DNA from 2 places in the Streptosporangium sp. NBC_01810 genome. Region 1 is predicted to be linked to the other one. Evidence: riboswitches for the same ligand, from Rfam matches in the RefSeq annotation. Region 1 holds a riboswitch; the other holds the start of a gene.
What was found. A riboswitch is a leader RNA that binds a small molecule or an ion and turns the genes downstream of it on or off. The one in region 1 is predicted to bind S-adenosylmethionine.
Positions count from the first base shown of each region.

Region 2: it holds a riboswitch for S-adenosylmethionine, as region 1 does, so the genes downstream of both, OIE13_RS20315 (FAD/NAD(P)-binding protein) here and OIE13_RS31830 (aminotransferase class V-fold PLP-dependent enzyme) in region 1, are expected to answer to the same signal.

Region 1 is NZ_CP109070.1:7,038,985-7,046,707, forward strand. Features, by position in the region: gene folK (2-amino-4-hydroxy-6-hydroxymethyldihydropteridine diphosphokinase) at 1-284, shown strand, start outside; gene OIE13_RS31815 (DUF3180 domain-containing protein) at 281-733, shown strand; gene OIE13_RS31820 (acyltransferase family protein) at 879-2,111, opposite strand; gene OIE13_RS31825 (NADH-quinone oxidoreductase subunit D) at 2,129-3,310, opposite strand; gene OIE13_RS31830 (aminotransferase class V-fold PLP-dependent enzyme) at 3,328-4,626, opposite strand; SAM riboswitch class IV at 4,679-4,794, opposite strand; gene OIE13_RS31835 (TerC family protein) at 5,003-5,800, shown strand; gene OIE13_RS31840 (cytochrome P450) at 5,983-7,182, shown strand; gene OIE13_RS31845 (SAM-dependent methyltransferase) at 7,448-7,723, opposite strand, start outside.
Region 2 is NZ_CP109070.1:4,692,592-4,700,314, reverse strand. Features, by position in the region: gene OIE13_RS20345 (nitric oxide synthase oxygenase) at 1-657, shown strand, start outside; gene OIE13_RS20340 (agmatinase family protein) at 894-2,069, shown strand; gene OIE13_RS20335 (ABC transporter substrate-binding protein) at 2,069-3,073, shown strand; gene OIE13_RS20330 (ABC transporter permease) at 3,090-4,040, shown strand; gene OIE13_RS20325 (ABC transporter ATP-binding protein) at 4,037-4,804, shown strand; gene OIE13_RS20320 (DUF402 domain-containing protein) at 4,982-5,503, opposite strand; SAM riboswitch class IV at 5,556-5,668, shown strand; gene OIE13_RS20315 (FAD/NAD(P)-binding protein) at 5,818-6,552, shown strand; gene OIE13_RS20310 (methionine--tRNA ligase) at 6,776-7,723, shown strand, end outside.

The DNA.
Region 1 (7,723 bases):
GTGCTCAAGGTGTGGAGAACGCCTTCGGCCGGGTCCGGGTGGAGCACTGGGGAGCGCGCACCCTGGACGTCGATCTGATCACCGTGGGAGATGTCGTCATGGACGACCCAGACCTGACCCTGCCGCATCCCAGGGCGCACGAGCGGGCGTTCGTGCTGGTCCCGTGGGTGCGGGCCGATCCGGACGCCGTCCTGTCCGGGCGTCGAGTGGCCGATCTGCTGGCCGGTCTCGACCAGGACCGTGTACGGCCCCGTCCCGAGTCGCTCCTCCAGGGGCCCGGGTGAGGCCCAGCCGTCCCGGCGTCCTCGTCGGGCTCTTCATCGTGGTCACGATCCTCACCTGGGCACTGCTCAAGCCGCTCTACGTGTCCCTGCCGACCATGCCGTGGACGGCGATCCCGACGGTGCTGGTGCTGGCGATCGGCGAGGCCTACAGCGGGTGGATGACGAAGGCCAGGATCGAGCGCAGGCCCGACACCAAGCCCGTCGAACCCCTGGCCGTGGCCCGGCTGGCGGCCCTGGCCAAGGCCTCCGCGTACGCCGGGGCGGCCTTCGCGGGCCTCTTCGCCGGATTCACCCTCTACACCGCCGAACTGCTTGACCAGAGGGTCCCCCGCCAGGACTTCTTCATCACCGGAGGGTCGCTGCTGGTGTGCGTGCTGCTGGTCTGCTCGGCCCTGTACCTGGAGTACTGCTGCAAGGTGCCCAAGGACTCCGGGGACGACGACCGCTGAGAGTTCCGGCCGCGTCGGGGTGTACCGCGCCGCGTGTGCCCAAGGACTCCGGGGACGACGACCGCCGAGAGTTCCGGCCGCGTCGGGGTGTACCGCGCCGCGCGTGTGCCCGGTTCTCCGTGGCGATGATCGTTCAGGGGGTGCGTCAGCGTCCTCTCGCACTCCACTTCCGGCCGAAGAGCATGATGACCGGGAGGGTGCACACCAGCGCCCCGGCGACGGTCAGGGGTCGTTCCAGCCACCAGAGCAGGTCGGGCCGGACCCGGCTGCCCGGCCCGCTGCCCGCCAGCCACCAGGTCAGTGCCACCCAGATGGCCATGCCGGTCGTGTGGAACAGGAAGAGCGGAAGCGCGAACCGGTTGACCGTCTCGTTCACACGCTGCCACCTGGGGCGATCGAGCAGGCGTTCCATGGACGGCCTCAGCGCCTCCACCAGGCCGATCTGGAAGATCAGCAACGCCACGATGACAAAGGTGGGCGGCGCCATGTTGGACAGCTTGTCACCCGGCACGCCCACCATCGAGCCCGGGTAGATGCCCGAGTAGACCAGGCCGAAGAGTGCGAAAAGCCCGGTCCACAGGATGGCGACGTCGAAGCGGCGGGGAAGCGCCACCACCCGGGCGTAGAAGAACCCGGCCTGGTGGGCCAGCCCCCAGACGATGATCATGTTGAGCCAGCCCACGGCCTCGTACCCGTAGCGCAGTCGCAGCACGTCGACGACGAGCGCCGCCCCCGCCAGCCAGATCAGGATCAGCACGTCGTAGTGCCGGTGCAGCCAGAGCGCGACCGGGAGCAGGGCGACCAGCATGAGGTAGACGCCGATGAACCAGAGCGGGCTGATGACGAGCAGGACCACCCGGTCCATCCACCTGATCCCGAACGCCCACGTCACGGCCGCGCCCAGCACGATCCAGGTGCCGGCCAGCGCCAGCGTCGGGATCGCGAGACCACGGATGCGCCGCCACACGAAGGTGCCGATGCCCACCCCGCGTCCGTAGGCACGCTCCCAGGACAGTAGGTGGACGTACCCGCCCACATAGAAGAAGAGCGGCAACACCTGGAGCAGCCATGTCAGGATCCACAGCCCTGAGGTGAAGCCCAGCGGGCTCGTCGGTGAGGGGCCGTCCGGCCCCCACTGGAGGATCGTGAAAGCCCAGTGCCAGACCACCACGACGAGCAGGCTGAACGCGCGCAACCAGTCGACGTACCGGTTCCGTTCCGGCCTGCCGTCGGCCGGAGGGGCACCGGGAGGCACGGAGCCGGTGGGGGGTTTCGAGGCCGCGAAGGTCTCGGGATCGACGGGGTCGACGGGATCGACGGGGGATGCGGGTGTCGTCGGAGGAGCCGCCTTCTTCTTGCCTCGCCTGGGTTCGATCATGAGGTCCTAACCGTGCCTCACTTGTCGATGTCGCCGACGACGAAGAACATCGAGCCCAGGATGGCGACCATGTCGGAGACCAGGTTGCCGGGGAGCATCTCGCGCAGCACCTGGATGTTGTTGAAGGAGGCCGAGCGGAGCTTCAACCGCCACGGCGTCTTCTCCCCGCGCGAGACCAGGTAGTAGCCGTTGAGGCCGAGCGGGCTCTCCGTCCAGGCGTAGGTGTGGCCCTCGGGGACCTTCAACACCTTGGGCAGGCGCTGGTTGATCGGCCCCTGGGGCAGCTCGTGCAGCCGCCGCACGCAGGCGTCCGCCAGGTCCAGGGAGACCTTCACCTGCTCCAGCAGCACCTCGAACCTGGCGTGACAGTCTCCGGCGGAGCGGGTGACGACCTTCACCGGCAGCTCGCCGTAGGCGAGATAGGGCTCGTCCCTGCGCAGGTCGAGGTCGACGCCGGAGGCGCGGGCGATCGGGCCGCTCACGCCGTACTGCATGATCGTCTCGCGGTCCAGCACGCCCACCCCGCGGGTACGGGCGAGGAAGATCTCGTTTCCGGCGATCAGATTCTCGATGTCGGGCAGCCGTCGCCGCACGTCGGCCACGGCCGTCGTGACCCGGCCCAGCCACCCCTCGGGCAGTTCCTCCTTGAGGCCGCCGACCCGGTTGAACATGTAGTGCATCCGCCCGCCGGCGATCTCCTCCATCACGGCCTGGAGGGTCTCGCGCTCCCGGAACGCGTAGAACACCGGGGTGATCGCGCCGAGTTCCAGCGGGTAGGAGCCAAGGAACATCAGGTGGCTGAGCACCCGGTTGAGCTCGGCCATCAGGGTCCGCGTCCAGACCGCCCTGACCGGCACCTCCATGCCGAGCATCCGCTCCACCGCGAGGACGACGCCCAGCTCGCTGGCGAACGCCGACAGCCAGTCGTGCCGGTTGGCCAGCACGATGATCTGCCGGTAGTCGCGTACCTCGAACAGCTTCTCCGCGCCCCGGTGCATGTAGCCCACGATCGGCTCGGCCGAGCTGATCCGCTCCCCGTCCAGGGTGAGCCGTAGCCGCAGCACGCCGTGCGTGGACGGGTGCTGCGGCCCGATGTTGAGGATCATGTCCTCGGTCGCGAGCTCCTTGCCGTGCGCTTCCCGCACGGCGGCGGCTCCTGCTCCCATCCCCACGTTCAGCTCACGGCGAGGCTCATTCATACGCCTATGCTGTCACGTCAGCCGCGCGAGGCAAGATCCCGCAGGGCGGCGATCAGCCGATCGACGTGCTCGGAGGTGGTGCCGATGCCGATGGAGGCGCGCACGGCGGAGGCGGTGAGGTCCTCGCAGCCGCCGTCCTTGGCATCCAGCAGGTGCCGCACGAAGGGGTGGGCGCAGAACTTGCCGTCGCGGACGCCGATGCCGTAGTCGCCGGACAGGGCCTCGGCGACCTCGCGGGCGGTGAAGCCGTGCACCACGAAGGAGACGATGCCGACGCGCGGGTGGTCAGGACCCCACAGGGACAGCTCCTGCACGCCGGGAACGGAGGCGAGGCCCGCGCGCAACCGGCCGAGGAGGCGCTCCTCCTCGCGGACCAGGGGGGACCAGCCGGTGGCGGTCAGGGCGTCGCAGGCGGCGGCCAGCGCGATGGCACCCAGCACGTTCGGGGTTCCGGCCTCGTGGCGGATCTCGGGGTCGTCGTGCCACTCGGTCTCGTCATCGTTCACCGCCTTCACCGCGCCGCCGCCCCGCAGGTACGGTTCGGCGTCGGCCAGCCAGTCGGAACGGCCGATCAGCGCGCCGGTGCCGAACGGGGCGTAGAGCTTGTGGCCGGAGAAGACCACGTAGTCCAGGTCGAGCGCGGTCAGGTTGAGGCGGCGGTGCGGGACGAGCTGCGCGGCGTCGACGAGGACGCGGGCGCCGTGGCGGTGGGCGATGTGGGCCAGCGCGGCGATCGGCCAGAGCTCCCCGGTGACGTTGGACGCGGCGGTCACGACCAGCAGCTTGGGGCCTTCGATCGAGGCCAGGGCCTCGTCGACGGCGCGGACCGCCTCGCCGGGGAAGGCGGGGACCGGCAGCCGCAGGGCACGCTCCCAGGGGAGCAGGGAGGCGTGGTGCTCGGTGTCGAAGACCACGGCGGTGGTGCCCTCGGGCAGGCTGCGGGCCAGCAGGTTGGTCGCGTCCGTGGTATTCCTGGTGAAGATCACCGAGTCGTCGGGACGGGCCCCGACGAAGGCGCGTACCGTCTGCCTGGCCTGCTCGTAACGGGCCGTGGTCAGCTGGGACGCGTACCCCGCGCCTCGGTGGACGCTGGAGTAGGCCGGGAGCGCGGCGGCGACGGCGGCGCTCACCGGCTCCAGACAGGGGGCGCTCGCGGCGTAGTCGAGGTTGGCGTAGCGGACGAGCCTGCCGCCCCTGACCGGAACCTCCAGGTCGGAGCCGAGCACGGCGGGGATCGGCCTGTCGTCGGACGTACGGGTCGCGGGGACGGTCGCGGGGGCGGCGGCTGTGGCGGTGCAGATCGTTGGTGCGGACATGCCAGGGCTCCTTCGAGGTCATCGGACCCCGACCCGTGACATGGGTGCCTGGAGCCCGCGCTTGCCCGGCACACCTCGTGCCGGACCAGGTCCTCACCCGGGGCACCCCGCCGCGGACGCGAGGGTTGCCGGCCAGCGAGCCGGGGCTTGTCACTGGCACTCATGACCTACGGGGGAACTATAACCGAGGTCTGGTGGGAGTCCGCAAGTGATGTCTCCCATATTCGGGAACTCGCGACGGGTTTCGTTCGTCTGGGCAGTGGGCCTGATAGAGCCAGGCGAAGGGTGATGTTTGTCCTGGTAGTGGGCTGAATAAAGCCGAATGTCGGGTCTCGTCGTGCCGGTGATGATCAAGTAGAACCAAGTGGAGGCGTAGATGTTGGATTGGGTGACCAACCCGGAGATCTGGATAGGGTTCGTCACCCTTGTCGCTCTGGAGATCGTGCTCGGCATCGACAACATCATCTTCATCTCGATCCTGGCCGGAAAGCTCCCGCCCGGACAGCGCGACAAGGCGCGCAGACTGGGCCTCCTCGCGGCCCTCGTCAGCCGGTTGGCGCTGCTGCTGGCGCTGGCGTGGGTGGTGAAACTCACATCGCCGCTCTTCGAGGTCCTCGGTCAGCCGATCTCGGGACGGGATCTCATCCTGCTCGCCGGCGGTCTCTTCCTGCTGGGCAAGAGCGTCATCGAGATGCACGACAGCATCGAGGGCAAGACCGGGCACGGCAGTGCCAAGGTCGCGGCCTCCTTCGGCTCGGTGATCGTCCAGATCATGCTGCTGGACATCATCTTCTCCCTCGACTCGGTCATCACCGCGGTCGGCATGGTCGACCAGATCGGCGTCATGGTCGCGGCCGTGATCGTCTCGGTCCTGGTGATGCTCTTCGCCTCAGGCCCGATCAGCCGCTTCGTGGACAAGCACCCGAGCATCAAGATGCTCGCCCTGTCGTTCCTGGTGCTGATCGGCGTCGTGCTGATCGCCGAGGGCCTCGGGCAGCACATCTCCAAGGGGTACATCTACTTCGCGATGGCCTTCTCGCTCATCGTGGAGCTGCTGAACATCCGCCTGCGCGCCAAGACGGCCCGGACCGAGGAGGCTGACAAGCCGGCCCGGACCGAGGAGGCTGACAAGCCGGCCCGGACCGAGGAGGCTGACAAGTCGGCCGAGGTGTAGCCGGACGGTGTTCCGGCTCGTCGTGGGGCTGTGGGCGTGCCACAAGATGCCCCCCCGGCGCGTGGCGCGATGGTGTTCTCGCTTGTCGTGAAGCCGTTGGACACCCGTCCGCACACCACGATGTTCCAGCTCAAGGGAGCGAACACGTCAACCAAGGAATATGGCGACATTACGATGTCTGTGTGCGCTTTGATCCTTGGAATCCGGAATTCGTCGCCCATCCGTACGACGTCTACGACGAACTTAGGCGGCAGCAGCCGGTCGGCTTCTTCGAACCGACCGGCCAGTGGCTGGTCGCCCGGCACGCCGATGTCAACGCGCTGCTGCGCGACCGCCGACTCGGCCGCTCCTACCTGCACGTGGCCACCCACGCCGAGTTCGGCAGGCCCGACGACCCCGAGTTCCAGGACCCGTTCTGGCGGGTGGTCAGGGCCGGGATGCTCGACGTCGAGCCGCCGGTGCACACCCGGCTCCGGCGCCTGGTCTCCAAGGCGTTCACCCCGCGCATGGTCGAGGCGCTCCGTCCCAAGGTCGCCCGGATCGCCGGGGAGCTGGTGGACCGCTTCGTCGAGCGCGGCGGCGGAGACCTGATCTCCGAGGTCGCCGAGCCGCTCCCGGTGACCGTGATCGCGGAGATGCTCGGCGTGCCCGAGGCCGACCGGCACCTGCTCCGTCCCTGGTCCGCCGACATCTGCGGGATGTACGAGCTGCACCCCTCCGTCGAGGCCCAGCACACCGCCGTACGCGCGGCCGAGGAGTTCTCCGCCTACCTCGTCGAGCTGGCCCGGGCCCGCCGGGCGAACCCCGGTGACGACCTGATCAGCGCGCTCGCCCTGGTGGCAGAGGAGGGCGACAGGCTCACCGAGGAGGAGCTGGTCGGCACCTGCGTGCTGCTGCTCAACGCCGGGCACGAGGCCACGGTCAACGTCACGGGAAACGGCTGGTGGTCGCTCTTCCGCAACCCGGCCGAGCTGGAGCGGCTCCGCGCCGACCACGGCCTGCTGCCCACCGCGATCGAGGAGATGATGCGCTGGGACACCCCGCTGCAGATGTTCGAGCGCTGGGTCCTGGAGGACATCACCGTCGGCGGGGTGGACATCCCGCGCGGCACCGAGGTGGCCCTGCTGTTCGGCTCGGCCAACCGCGACCCAGAGGTCTTCGCCGACCCCGGCCGCCTCGACGTCGGCCGGGTGGACAACCCGCACATATCCTTCGGCGCGGGCATCCACTTCTGCCTGGGTGCCCCGCTGGCCAGGATCGAGCTGATCGAGTCCTTCGGCGCACTCCTGCGCAAGGCGCCGAAGCTGGAACTCGTCACCGAGCCCACCTGGGGCCCGGGCTACGTCATCCGGGGCCTCACCGCCCTCGACGTGCGGGTCTGAACCGGCCCGTACGGAGCCCACCTGGGGCCCGGGCTACGTCTCCGGCGGACCAGCTCGTTCCCTCGGGTCCGTGCGAGAGCCGTCCAGAAGGCGGCGGAGTTCTGGACGGCCAGATGGAGAGAGGCCATGCGTTCGGCGGGAATGGCGTGCGCCGGGAGAGTGCTCATGGCGATAGACCCTATGAGGCGAAAGGATCTTTGTTCAGCTCCGTTTCCCCGCCGGCGGGCGGACCGCTTCGGAGACCGATGGTCGCCGGGCGGTCTTCTCAGAGGCGGGTCTGGGAGAGCCAGCCGAAGCCGCCGAGGCCGCCGGGGGCGATCAGCTCCGCCTCCTCGGAGGCTCGGGCGAGGGCTTGCAGGTAGCCGCGCGGGTCGCTTCCGGCCTGTTCGACCGGAGGGCGGTTTCCGGTGATGCCAAGGGCGCGCAACGCCTCCCGCTGGGTGGTCAGCGCCGCCGTGACGGCCCCGGCGCTTTCGCCGGCGGCCGCGCAGGCGTCAAGCGCCACGTGGGCCGTGATGTCGCACGAGCCGTCGGGCACCGG
Region 2 (7,723 bases), 2.3 Mb from region 1:
GAGCTGGGCTGGCCCGGCGGCCCCGGAAGCCCCTTCGACGTCCTCCCACTGGCGATCTCGGTCGGGAACAGGCCGCCGCTGCTGTCCGAGATCCCCGGCGACGCCGTGCTGGAGGTCGCGCTCTCGCACCCCAACCACCCGTGGTTCGAGCAGCTGGGGCTGCGCTGGCACGCCGTGCCGGTCATCTCGAACATGTGCCTGGAGATCGGCGGCGTCTGCTACCGGGCGGCGCCGTTCAACGGCTGGTACATGGGCACCGAGATCGGCGCCCGCAACCTGGCCGACGCCGACCGCTACGACCTGATGCCGTTGATCGCCCAGCGCCTGGGGCTGAACACCGGCACCGACCGCTCGCTCTGGCGGGACCAGGCGCTGGTGGAGCTGAACGTGGCGGTCCTGCACTCCTTCGAGCGGGCGGGGGTGACGATGACGGACCACCACACCGAGGCCAGGCACTTCCTGATCCACCTGGAGCGCGAGGAGCGGGCAGGCCGGGTCTGCCCCGCGGACTGGACCTGGATCGTGCCGCCCATGTCGGCCTCGGCCACGCCGGTCTTCCACCGCTACTACGAGGACAGGCGGCTGTCACCGAACTTCGTCCACCACGCCGACTCCCTGAGGTGTGCGCTTGGTCACCGGACTGCAACGGGAGGTTAATCCAGGGGAAACGTGCCGGCGGTGCACTTGCAGTGACCCACCGCATGGTGGGGCGCATCTAGGGTTCCGCCGCCGCCGACGCCGGGCGTCACGACCGTGAGGCCGTACGGCGACGGCGCGGGACTGGTCCGAGAGGTGCAGGCGGCCGCGTGGCCGTTCCACGGCGGGACAAAAGCCCGGGAGGCCGGCCGATCCCGGCTGTCCTCCAGCCGGGGTCCGAGCTGATCGGAGCTCCCATGCACTGGCACCCGTCCGCTTCCGACCCCGCCCGCCAGGGCCCCTCCGGCGCGGCCCCCTCGGGCCCCGACAGGTACGGTCCCGAGGCCCGCTTCGCCGTCGACCGCGAGGCCGAGCTGCCCACCACCAACTGGGAGCGCGAGGTCGCCTGGGCCCTGGAGGTGGGCCTGCAGGGCGCCGACTCCATCGTCGACCGGCGCATCCCGACCTTCTCCCGCGGAGAACTGCCGCACTTCGCCGGGATCAACACCTTCCTCAAGGCTCCGTACGTCGAGGACGTGCGGCGCTGCGGCGCGTACGACGTGGCGATCCTGGGCGCGCCGTTCGACGGCGGCACGACCTACCGCTCGGGCACCCGCTTCGGCCCGCAGGGCATCAGGAAGATCTCCGCCCTGTACGGCCCCTACAGCTTCGAGCTGGGGGTGGATCTGCGCGAGTCGATCACGATGGCCGACCTCGGGGACGTGTTCACCATCCCCGGCAACATCGAGAAGACCTTCGACCAGATCTCCAAGGCCGTCTCGCACGTCTACTCCAGCGGGGCGTTCCCGGTCGTGCTGGGAGGCGACCACTCCATCGGTTACCCGACCGTGCGCGGCGTGGCCGAGCACCTGTCGGGCAACCTCGGGATCATCCACTTCGACCGGCACGTGGACACCCAGGAGACCGACCTCGACGAGCGCATGCACACCACGCCGTGGTTCCACGCCACCGACATTCCCAACGTGCCGCCGGAGAACCTGGTGCAGATCGGCATCGGCGGGTGGCAGGCGCCCCGACCTGGGGTAAAGGTCGGTCGTGAGCGCGGCACCACGATCATGACGGTCACCGACTGCGTGGAGATGGGCATCGAGGCGGCGGCCGAGCGCGCGCTGGAGGTCGCCTGGAAGGACGCCGAGGCCGTGTGGCTCTCCTTCGACGTCGACTGCCTGGACGCCGCGTTCGTCCCCGGCACCGGCTGGCCGGAACCCGGCGGCTTCCTGCCGCGCGAGGTCCTGAAGTTCATCCAGATCATCGCCGACGCGGCGCCGCTGGCCGGGATCGAGGTCGTGGAGTGCTCGCCACCCTACGACAACGCGGAGATCACCTCGCTGATCGCCGCCCGCGTCATCTGCGACACCCTCGGCTGCCTGGTCCGTTCCGGGCACCTGCCCAAGAGGAAGGGAACCGCGTGATGCTCCGCCGCCTGCTCGTCTCGCTCTGCCTGCTCGCCGCCTGTGCGGCGTGCGCGTCCACCCCCGGCGGGTCCGCCGGGCCGGCCGCGTCCGGCGAGAAGAAGGCTCTCACCCTGGGCTTCTCCGCCTGGCCCGGCTGGTTCCCCTGGCAGGTCGCCCAGGAGAAGGGGCTGTTCGCCAAGAACGGCATCAAGGTCGAGCTGAAGTACTTCGACAGCTACACCGACAGCCTGACCGCGCTGGCCACCGGCAACGTCGACGCCAACAGCCAGACGCTCAACGACACCCTCGCCTCGGTGTCCGGCGGGGCGAAGCAGACGATCGTGCTGGTCAACGACAACTCCACCGGCAACGACCAGATCATCGCCAGGTCCGGCATCTCCACGGTGGCCGACCTGAAGGGCAGGACCGTCGCGGCCGAGCAGGGCACCGTCGACCACTACCTGCTGCTGCTCGCGCTGCGGAAGGCGGGGCTGACCGAGAAGGACGTCACCTTCAAGCCGCTGCCGACGGACGCCGCCGCGGCGGCCTTCAAGGCGGGCCAGGTGGACGCGGTCGGCGTGTTCGCGCCCTTCACCACCACCGCCCTGGGGCTGCCGGGTTCCACGGCCATCGCCACCTCCAAGGACTTCCCCGGCGCGATCCCCGACCACCTGGTGGTGGCCGGCTCGCTGGTCGCCGAGCGGCCGCAGGAGGTGCAGGCACTGGTGAAGACCTGGTTCGAGACCCTGGAGTGGATCGCGGCCAACAGAGCGGAAGCCACCGCGATCATGGCCAGGCGGGCGGGGGTGAACGAGGCCGACTACGCGAGCTACGACGCGGGAACCACGATCTTCTCCCTGGACGACAACCTGGCCGCCTTCGAGCCCGGCGACACCGACGACCACCTCGACCACCAGGCCGCCCTGATCGCGAAGTTCCTCGTCGCGTCGGGCCTGGCCGACACCGAGCCGTCGCTGGACGGTCTTTTCGAGCCAAGGTTCGTCAGGAGCCTCAAGCCGTGAGTGCGGGAGCGCCGATATGGAGAGCACACCGGGCGACGACCGATTGTGGCCGGGGCGGGTTCAGCTCGCCCTGCTCGCCACCAGGAAGGTCGCGGCAGTCATGAGCGTGAGGACCGCGGAGTCCGTCGCGCCCCCCGAGGTGGGGCGGCGAGCCTGGGAGCCGCTGCCCCGGCGCGCGGGCCGGCCGGGTCCGGCCTGGAAGCGGAGCTCCGGGGTGTCCGTCCGTGCCCGCTGGGGTCTGCGGGCGGCCTCGGTACTGGTCCCGCTCGCCCTCTGGACCGTCGTCAGCATGGCGGAACTGGTCGATCCGACCTTCCTGCCGTCCCCGCTGGCCGTCCTGGAGGCGTTCGCGGAGATGCTGGGCACCGGCCTGCTGCTCGACGACACCCTCGCCAGCCTCGGCCGGGTCGGGGCCGGGTTCGGGCTGGCGGTGGCGATCTCGGTGCCGGTGGGCGTCGCGATGGGCACCTCGGCCGTGGCACTGGCCCTGCTGGAACCGGCGGTCGGCCTGCTCCGCTACATGCCGGCCGCCGCGTTCATTCCCCTGCTGATCATCTGGCTGGGCCTCGGCGAGCCGTCCAAGGTCGCGATTCTGCTGCTGGGCGTGGTGTTCTTCAACACGCTGATGGTCGCCGACGCCGTACGGCGGGTGCCGGGCGAGCTCGGCCAGGCGGCAGCCACCCTGGGCGCCCGGCGTGGCGAGATCCTCAGGAAGGTGATCTGGCCGTACGCGCTCCCGGCGGTGGTGGACGCGGCGCGGATCAACGCCGCCGCCGCGTGGAACTTCGTGGTGGTGGCCGAGCTGATCGCCGCCGAGTCCGGGCTCGGCTACCGGATCATCCGGGCCCAGCGGTTCCTGCAGACCGACAAGATCTTCGCGGTGCTCATCGTGATCGGGGTGGTCGGCCTGCTGATCGACGTCGTGCTGCGCGTGCTGCGCGACCGTCTCGGAAGGTGGACGGCATGACCCTCGTGCTGCGCGGCGTGGCCAAGGACTACGGGACCACCCGCGTCCTGGACGGCATCGACCTGTCGATGGAGCCGGGCGAGTTCGTGTGCGTGGTCGGGGCGAGCGGCTCGGGCAAGTCGACGCTGCTGTCGCTGATCGCCGGGCTCTCCCCGGCCAGCGCGGGCTCCATCACGCTCGGCGGGGCACCCGTTGTCGGCCCCGGTCCCGAGCGCGGGCTGGTCTTCCAGTCGGGAGCGCTGTTCCCCTTCCTCACCGTCGCCGAGAACGTGGCCTTCGGACTGCGGCTGCTGCCGATCTCCGGGGCCGACCGGGAACGGCGGGTTCGCTGGTATCTCGGCGAGGTCGGGCTGTCGTCCCTGGCGGACGCGCTGCCCCGGCAGCTGTCCGGTGGGCAGCGCCAGCGGGTGGCGATCGCCAGGGCGCTGGCGTGCGAGCCGGCCGTGCTCCTGCTCGACGAGCCGTTCGGGGCGCTGGACGTGCAGACCAAGGAGGACATGCAGCTCTTCCTGCGCGAGGTGTGGCGCGACACGGGCACGACCGTGCTGATGGTCACCCACGACGTGGAGGAGGCGGTCCTGCTCGCCCAGCGGGTCCTCGTCTTCGCCTGCGGGCCCGGCAGGGTCGCCGCCGAGGTCCCGATCGACCTGCCCGCCTACCGGGCCCTCGCCGTCAAGCGGACCTCCCTCTTCCTGGGCCTGCGCGCCACCGTCGAGGACCTGGTCCGCTCGCACATGCTGACACCTGGGAAGGAAAAGGTGTAGAACGACATTCTGTGGCTCTCCGGGCGGGGAGCTCCTGTGGCTCTCCGAATGGGGAGCTCCTGTGCGGGAGCGCCCCGAGGGCTTCCGGGAGGGAGAGGCGATGGTCGACTCCTTCACCCGGCCGGACTTCGCCGAGGGCGTCGCCGGCTTCCCGCCGCTGTAGTCGCTACGACGCTCTCAGCTGACCAGGGTGAGCCAGTGCGGGGCGGTGTCGAAGGGGGCCGTGCGGGCGGCGACGGCCTCCATCAGCCAGGCGGCCGAGGCGCGGGCGCTCCGGACGACCTCGGGCGGGTAGGCGTACCTGACCCTGTGCTCCTCGAACTCGTCCTCGTCGTCCAGGAAGACCCGGCTGGTGCGGCCCCTCGCCAGATCGCGGCGCGTCCGGATCACATCCAGGTCCAGGTCGATCATGGTGACCTCGCCGTCTCCCCATATCGGCACCGTGGAGATGTCGCAGTAGATCTCGTGCTTGTGCGGGGCGGTGTTGAAGGCCGCGGTCCACCAGGCGTCGTGGGGGAAGAGCATCACGAACGGGTGAGGCCAGGCGATCTCGGGTCCGTCCCCCTTGCGACCGCTGGAATTGGCCACGCAACCGGTCCATACCCCGTGCTCGTCCTCGCCGAGCAGCAGGCCGCGGTGGTGCCAGTGCAGCGATCCGTCGTACTTGCGGTAGACCACATTCACCGTCTCATAGGGCATTCCCCGACAATAAGGCTTGACAGAGATCTATGTATTTCCTACTTTATAAGTAGGTTACGAGCGTCAGTGCGGAGCCCCGGCTGGCTGACCGGCAACCCTCGCACCGCGGCGGGGTGCCCCCGGGGGAGACCTGGCGGCACGGTCGGCGTGCCGCAAGCGCGGACCCCCTCACCGGGGTCACCGAGACATGCCCGGGAGAGCCACATGTCGAAGATCAGCACATCGAACCAGGCGAGCCCCGCCGGCCTCGACACCTGCCGCCCCTTCCCCGGGATTCCCGCCGAGCCGGGGCAGTGGCACCGCAGAGCCGCCGTATGAGCGCCTCGATCGCCGTCGTCGGCGCCGGCCCGACGGGCACCTGCCTGGTGGAGCGCATCTGCGCCAACGCCGCCGACCTGCTCGGCTGGCCCTCGCTGGACGTCCACGTGATCGACCCCCACCCGCCGGGCGGCGGCCGCGTCTGGCGCCGTGACCAGCCCGACCTGCTCTGGATGAACTCCGCCGCCGCCGACGTGACGCTCTTCACCGACGAGTCGGTGCGCTGTGAGGGGCCGATCCGTCCAGGCCCCACGCTGGCCGAGTGGCTCGGCGGGGACCCCGGCACCTTCGCCTCCCGTCCGGCCCAGAACGGCTACCTCTCCCACGTCTTCAGGCACGCGGTGGCGACCGCACCGCGCGGGGTCCGGGTGCACGTGCACCCCACCCGCGCCGTCGATCTCGCGGACATCCCCGGCGGTCAGGCGGTGCTGCTGCAGGACGGCCGGACGATCGAGGCCGACGCGGTGATCCTGGCTCAGGGGCACGGCGACGTGATCCCGAACGGGGAGGAGCGGGCGCTGGCCGACCTGGCCGCGCGCGACGGGCTGCGCTACCTGCCCACCGCGCCGGCCAGCGGCCCGGCCAGGGCCATGCCGAGGGGCGTCAGCCCGATGGAGAGCAGCCAGTCGTACGCGGACACCCGTGAGATCGCCTCGGTGGGGATGTGTTCCTGCACGGCGGTCTCCCAGAGCGGGGACATGAACGCCAGACCGCCGGTCATCAGCCCGTAGGTCGAGGTCGAGGTCGCGGTCGAGGTCCGTGCCGGAGGCGGATTCGGAGGCCGGGACGGGCTCGGAGCGCGGAAAACCGCATGTCGAACCGGGGAACGGATCGCTAGCATGAGAACATGACTTTCCTGGTGATGCTCTCCCCCTGAAACCGGGGTCGCCTGACGTCTTCTCGAGGCCCTGAAACGGGGCCTCGATCTGTTTTCGGGCTTCAGCGGAGGTTCCGATGTCCCGAATCCTGCTCACCACGACCATCCCGTACATCAACGCGCGCCCCCACCTGGGCTTCGCCCTGGAGCTCGTCCAGGCAGACGTACTCGCCAGGCACCACCGCCTGCTCGGTGACGAGGTCAGGCTTCAGACGGGCACCGACGACAACTCGCTCAAGAACGTGCGGGCCGCCGAGGCCGAGGGGATCTCCGTACGGGATCTCGTCGACCGCAACGCCGCCGAGTTCGCCCGGCTGGCGGGACCGCTCTCGCTCTCCTTTGATGACTTCATCCGTACCAGCGCCGACCCCCGGCACCGGCCCGGCGTCGAACGGTTCTGGCGGGCCTGCTCCGCCGACCTGTACCGCAGGCACTACGAGGGCCTCTACTGCGTCGGCTGCGAGCAGTTCTACCCGCCCGACGAACAGTGCCCCGAGCACGACGCCCCCCTCCAGCACGTGTCCGAGGAGAACTGGTTCTTCCGCCTGTCCCGCTACCGCGACGAGCTGTACAGCCTCATCGACAGCGGCCGCATTCGTGTCGAGCCCGCCGAGCGCCGCAACGAGATCCTCACCTTCATCGCGGCTGGGCTGTCCGACTTCAGCGTTTCTCGATCCCAGGCGCGGGCGCGTGGCTGGGGCATCCCCGTGCCGGGCGACCCCGGACAGGTGATCTACGTGTGGTGGGACGCGCTCGGCAACTACCTGACCGCGCTGGACTACGCGAAGGGAGAGCACGGCCGCTGGTGGTCCGGTGCCGACCGGCGGATCCACGTGCTCGGCAAGGGCGTCCTGCGCTTCCACGCGGTCTACTGGCCGGCGATGCTGCTGTCGGCGGGGGAGTTGCCGCCGACGGACATCCTGGTCCACGACTACCTGACCGTGGACGGCCGGAAGATCAGTAAATCGGCCCGCTACGGTGTCGCCGGCGGGCAGGGTGCCTCCGCTGCTCCTCGCGGTGTGGGC